DNA from 2 places in the Gordonia sp. DT218 genome. Region 1 is predicted to be linked to the other one. Evidence: riboswitches for the same ligand, from Rfam matches in the RefSeq annotation. Region 1 holds a riboswitch; the other holds the start of a gene.

Region 1 (3,206 bases):
CATCATAGGCACTACCGGCCGTGGAATCCGCCGCCGAGCTGCCCTCCGACGTAGCGGAAGACGAGGCACCCGAACCAGCGGAACCGGTTGCCGGCGCGCCACTGTCGACAGCCTGCGGTTCGTCGACGGCGGTGAGCGCTCGCAGAACGGCGGTCCGCTGCTCGGCGGACGATTCATCCGTCGCAACGGTCGTGAGCACGCTCGCGGCACTCTCGGTCGCCGTCGCCTGGGGGCCGGGGAACTGCGCGGCCAGGAATCGCACATAGTTCACCGGAGCCAGGATGATGCTCTTCGCGCTCGCGGCGAGTGCGGCAACGCCTGCCTCGACCTCGTCCGGCGCTGCATGGACGATGCCGTCGAGGATGTCCTCGAACACGAAGAGGTCCGGGAGGTAGGCGCCGTAGCCGAGGTTGGGCAGTTGGGGCAGCTGGTCCTGGACCAGCCGGACCAGGGGCTGCAGGTTCGCCAACGATGCGCCGTTCGGCACATCGATGGTCCAGTGGCCGGCGAGGAAGTCGGGGATCACATTGCCGTCGACCCCGATTGCCTCGGCACCCTGGCGGATGACGCCGACGATCGCGGAATCCTGGGGGACCATGCAGGTGGTGGTCGAACCGGCGGCACATTCGGTGGTCGGCCACTCGGCCGGATTCAGATACATGCGATATGGGTAGTAATTGTGCTTGGTGAAGTAGCCGACCAGTCCGTCGATCGCGCCGATCGGATCGTGTAACGGATCGGGAAGGTCACAGATGGGATCACCGGCCGCGCACACCGTGGTCACCGGGATGGTCCCGAAACCGCCGTCGCGGGGGCCGGTCATGGTGAGCCCGGGAATCACACCGATCAACGCCAACTCGATGCCCTCGCCCCCGAGGGTCCCGTCACGACGCGGATCGGAGTAGAGCTCGCCGGAGATGACCGGGATCTTGTCGCCGTTCTCATCGAGGACGAAGTCGCCGTTGCCGTCGACCTGGTACTTCCGGATCTCGACGTCGTCGTCAGGATCGTCGGGGGTGTTGTGGATGTCCACCTTGCCGACCCGGTCGTTGCCGATGTCCGACAACACGTCACCCGCCACCCGGGCGCCCTGCGAGTAGCCCGCAACCACGACCGGACTGCCGGGGCATTCACTCTGGTAGGTGGCGATCGCCTTCGTCGTCGCTGCCTCCCCCTGCGCCACGCTGTCGTCGTAGCCTGCGGCACCGAGCGGCCAGAGCGTCGTCGGATAGTCGGCGTAGATGACCCGGTACGGCTCGGCGGCGTAGTCGGTGTCGTCACCGGTCCCCAGCGTGTTGTCCAGCCCCGTCCCGCTGTATCGCTGCTTGATCCCGACCAACGCCGCGCCCTCGGGATCGTTCGTCCCCCCGACGACGACGACCGCACCCCCGCCACATTCGGCGGCAGCGGCCGTTCCGATGGCCCCGGGCACGCAGAACGCCGCGACGACAGCCAGGCTCGAGCACGCGGCGATGAGTACGACGGAGGCCCGACGCGAGATCGGGAAGCGGGTTGTCATACGTTCGGCCTTCGTCCAACCTGGCGCACACCGGACCGGATACGCGTCCCCAGGGCTGGCCACAGGGTAAATGTACGATCTCAAAACACGAATCCCCATTAGTGATGCTAACGATTTCTAACTGATGTTTTGCCAACGCAAGACGGGAATTTCATCCATTCAGAGGACAGGTGTCATCAGATCGGATCACCGCGATCAGGAGGGTTCTCACGTCGCCGGCGCCGTGTTATATCCTTGACGCCAGGTCATGAGCATCAGCGCAAAGCCCCGGCTTGCTGATCGGCAACCCTCCATCCGCGGTGGGGTGCTCCGGGTGATGACCGGGTTGAGGAACTCGAGTTCGAGCTCCCCGGCAAGCGCGGGTCCGAAGGTCGGACCCCACCAGGGTCGTTGCACCCTGCCGACCGTAGAAAGCGATGACACAGTCATGTCCGACGCCCCCGAAGAGACCAATCCAGTCGACACCTGGAGCTTCGAGACCAAACAGATCCACGCGGGTCAGACCGCGGATCCGACCACCAACGCTCGAGCGCTACCGCTGTACCAGACCACTTCGTACGTCTTCAACGACACGCAGCACGCCGCGAACCTCTTCGGACTGGCCGAACCTGGCAACATCTACACCCGGATCATGAACCCGACGCAGGACGCCGTCGAGCAGCGCATCGCCGCACTCGAAGGGGGTGTCGCCGCCCTGCTGGTGGCCTCCGGACAGGCAGCCGAGACGTACGCGATCCTCAACATCGTCGAGAACGGCGGACACGTCGTGTCCAGCCCGCGTCTGTACGGCGGTACCTATAACCTCTTCCACTACACGCTGCCGAAACTCGGTATCGAGGTGTCCTTCGTCGACGACCCGGAGGATCTCGATTCATGGCAGGCCGCGATCAAGGACAACACGCGAGCCGTGTTCGGCGAGACGATCTCCAACCCCAACAACGAGATCCTCGACATCGAGGGCATCGCCGAGGTCGCTCACCGTCATCAGCTGCCACTGATCGTCGACAACACCGTCGCCACGCCGTACCTGCTCAATCCGCTGGCACACGGCGCCGACATCGTCGTGCACTCGGCCACCAAATACATCGGCGGCCACGGCACCGCGATCGGCGGCGTGATCGTCGACGGCGGGGCCTTCGACTGGCGTGCCCAGCGCGACGGCAAGGATCTCTTCCCGGGTTTCACCACCCCGGACGCGAGCTATCACGGCGCGGTCTTCGCAGATCTCGGCGCGCCCGCCTACGCATTGAAGGCGCGCGTGCAGTGGCTCCGCGACACGGGTGCGGCGATCTCCCCGTTCAACGCCTTCTTACTGGCACAGGGACTCGAGACGCTGAGTCTGCGCGTCGAGCGCCACGTGTCCAACGCCCAACGTGTCGCCGAGTTCCTCGAGCAGCATGCACAGGTGGAATCCGTTGCGTACGCGGGACTCTCGTCGTCGGCGTGGTACGAGCGCGGACAGCAGATCCTCCCCAAGGGGCAGGGCGCGATCGTCTCGTTCGAGATCACCGGAGGGGTCGACGCGGGGAAGAGCTTTGTGGATGCCCTCGGACTGCACAGTCATGTCGCGAACATCGGTGACGTACGGTCGCTGGTGATCCACCCCGCATCGACCACGCACAGCCAGCTGACGCCCGAGGAACAGGCCGCCGCGGGCGTCACCCCCGGTTTGGTGCGCCTGGCCGTC
Region 2 (3,206 bases), on a different contig from region 1:
GCCGACCGCACCGCCATACAGGCCTCGCGGCTCCTCGACATCCCGGATGAACTGTGCGGCAACATCACTGGGTGTACCGCAGACGGCCGGCGTAGGGCTGAGGAGCAACGCGAGGTCCAGCGCGGTCACCGAGTCATCGCGTAGCGTCGCCCGGATGGGCGTGGCGAGATGCCAGATCTCACCGGTGGCGCGGATCTCAGGCGTCGGCGGGGCTTTCAGGTCCGCGCAGAGTGGGCCGAGGCGGTCGCGCAGATAGTCGACGACGAACGCATGCTCGGCGAGGTCTTTGCCCGATGACGCCAGCGTGGCTGCGGCGGCGCGGTCGGTCTCGGGGTCCGATGACCGTGGTGCGGACCCGGCGTAGGGCTGGGCGGTGACCACGCGACCGTGCTTGCGCAGCAACACCTCCGGGCTGGCTCCGAGTAACCACGAGCTGTCGCCGGTTGCCGCGCTGACGTCGACGGCGAAGGCGTTGTGCTCGGTGTTGCCGTGCGCGAGTGCGCCGATGAGGTGGTCGACGTCGACGACCGGTGTGACGGAGAGGTCGACCGCCCGCGCCAGCACCACCTTGTCGACCGTGCCGTCGGCGATGGTTTTGATCGCGTGGGTGACCCGGTCGCGGTGGACCGCGTGGTCCGGGTGGAGGGTCCTCGAGGTCACGTCGTGGTGGCGGGGCGGGGTGCCGGCGAACGGCGCCGGATCGTGGGTGAGTGCGACCGGCGCGACGAGCGCTGCGCGATCGTCCTGGTCGAAGGGGATCGCCCCGGTGATCGCATCGACCGCTCCGGCCCGGACGGCGTGCGCGGCCGCCGCGGCCTCGGTGAACCGACGCCGCTGCCCGTGACCGCGGACCGTGCCGTGTGGGCGTGACAGTACGAACATCACGGGGGAGACGCTGTCGTCGGGAAACGCCATGCACTCACGCTACCGGCGCAGCATCGCGGGAGTTTCGCGCAGGCTGAGTGAAAATTGACACGTCGAGGCGCCATCGGTGAATCTTGACGTGGGTCATGAGTGCCAGTGACAAGCCCCGGCTCGCTGGTCGGCAACCCTCCTCCGCGGTGGGGTGCTCCGGGTGACGACCCGGCCGTGTTCGAAGTGATCACGGCAAGTGCGGATTCCTCAGGAGCTATTTGTCATGACTGCTGTCCTTTCGGTGCCCTTCAACACCCCGGTGCCCTTCAACACCCCAGTGCCCTTCAACACCCCTGCTCCCCATACCCCGGTCGTCGACACCGAGACGATCCCGCCGTTGGCGCAGGTCGTCGGTGCCGACGAGTGCGTGCCGTGCTCGACCGGTGAGACGGTGCGATACGCCAACCTCGACTACGCGGCCAGCGCGCCGGCACTGGCCGCGGTGGCGCAGACCGTCACCAGCTCGTTGTCGCAGTACGCCAGCGTCCACCGAGGTGCCGGCCACCTGTCCCAGGTCACCACGGCCCGCTACGAGCAGGCCCGCGAGGTGATCCGGGGATTCGTCCGGGCACGCGCCGACGACGCCGTGGTCTTCACCCGCGGCACCACCGACGCCATCAACCTCGCAGCCCATGCGACCCGCGGTGACGTGGTGGTGCTCGACATCGAACATCACGCCAACCTGCTGCCGTGGTGCGCGCCCGATCGCGACGGGTCGTCGCGGGTGCGGGTGGTCCGTGCGTGCGCGACCATCGACGACACCCTCGCGGCGCTGGAGGCCGAACTCGCCGCGGCGCCGGCCGCGTTGCTCGCCGTCACCGCGGCGTCGAATGTCACCGGTGAGGTGCTGCCGATCGGTCGACTGGCATCGATCGCCCACCGCAACGGCGCGCGCATCCTCATCGACGCCGCCCAGCTCGTCGCCCATCGTCGCGTGTCGATGGTCGGTCACGGCATCGACTACCTGGTCTTCTCCGGGCACAAGCTCTACGCGCCGTTCGGGGCGGGCGTGCTGATCGGACGCCCGGACTGGCTCGACGCCGCCGAGCCCTACCTGGCCGGCGGCGGCGCCTCGGCGAGCGTCTCGGTCGGCGCCACCGGCGGTGACATCGGCGGTGACACCGCGATCGAGTGGCATGCCGGCCCGGCCCGTCACGAGGCGGGTTCGCCCAATGTGCTCGGCGCCGTGTCCATCGCGGCCGCATGCGACGCGCTCGACGCCATCGGATTCGAGCACATCGGGTTGCACGAAGAACTACTGCGCGCACGCCTCGACGACGGGCTGGCGACGATCGACGGTGTCACAGAGCTGCGGATCTTCGAGGACTCGACCGACCGGGTCGGTATCGCGGGCTTCGACGTCGACGGCTGCACGCCGCGGGCGGCGGCCGTCTTCCTCAGCGAGAGTGCGGGAATCGGCGTCCGCGACGGGAAGTTCTGCGCGCACCCGCTGTTGAACCGTCTGGGGTATCCGGACGGCGCGGTGCGGGCGAGCTTCGGACTCGGGACCGGCTCCGGCGACATCGACCGCCTCGTCGGCGCGCTGGCGAGACTGACCACGAGAGCGAGGACATGATGAGCATCGAATACGCACGCCCGTCGTCGACGATCAGCATCGGCCGCCCTCGATTACAGGTCGCCCTGGCAGGGGACACCTCGGCGACGGCGTTCCCGATCGTCGTGCGGCGGCCGACCCTGCGCGATGCGCAGCGGGCGCGATCGCTGCTACTGGCCGGCGTCAATGATCAGGCGAACTTTGTCGTCGCGCTCGAAGTGGAGGCGGCCATCGCCCCGCATCCGGCATCGGCGCGCGCATCCGCCGATCTCGACGACCGCCCGGCGGTTGCGAACGAACCCGAGACGATCCGGTACGTCGGGACGCCACACGGGCTGGTCTCGCTGATCCGCGACATCTATGTGGCCGAGATCGCCGACGCGGTCATCATCGTGCCGCTCGACGGTTCGGCCACCACGGCCCGGGTCCGTGAACAGGTGCTTCCCCTCCTGGACCCCGGACGGGGACGCGTCGCCTGACGCGTCGACATCGATGGCCCGGGGTGAGACCGGTGGTGTGTTTCGTCTCACCCCGGGCTGTGTTGACACTGCTTCTCACTGGTCAGTACGGTTCTGCCGTCTCGGTCACCGGGATGACCGGCGAGGGGGGAACGCATGTATCGGGGGAGTGTTGTGTCGCGGTTCGGCCGCCTGGCGGTGGCCGTCGTCGCGGTGATGGGTGCGCTGATCGGCGGTGTCTCGCTGGCGGCGCCGGCGCAGGCCAGTACCGTCACGCG

The links. Region 1 has a riboswitch for S-adenosylmethionine ahead of ACPXCG_RS00835 (bifunctional o-acetylhomoserine/o-acetylserine sulfhydrylase). Riboswitches for the same ligand answer to the same signal wherever they lie in the genome.
Region 2: it holds a riboswitch for S-adenosylmethionine, as region 1 does, so the genes downstream of both, ACPXCG_RS13435 (aminotransferase class V-fold PLP-dependent enzyme) here and ACPXCG_RS00835 (bifunctional o-acetylhomoserine/o-acetylserine sulfhydrylase) in region 1, are expected to answer to the same signal.

The regions. Positions count from the first base shown of each region.
Region 1 is NZ_JBNCNS010000001.1:181,463-184,668, forward strand. It holds gene ACPXCG_RS00830 (PE-PPE domain-containing protein) at 1-1,519, opposite strand, end outside; SAM riboswitch class IV at 1,763-1,884, shown strand; gene ACPXCG_RS00835 (bifunctional o-acetylhomoserine/o-acetylserine sulfhydrylase) at 1,947-3,206, shown strand, end outside.
Region 2 is NZ_JBNCNS010000003.1:409,934-413,139, forward strand. It holds gene ACPXCG_RS13430 (isochorismate synthase) at 1-915, opposite strand, end outside; SAM riboswitch class IV at 1,007-1,120, shown strand; gene ACPXCG_RS13435 (aminotransferase class V-fold PLP-dependent enzyme) at 1,139-2,491, shown strand; gene ACPXCG_RS13440 (hypothetical protein) at 2,491-2,949, shown strand; gene ACPXCG_RS13445 (hypothetical protein) at 3,145-3,206, shown strand, end outside.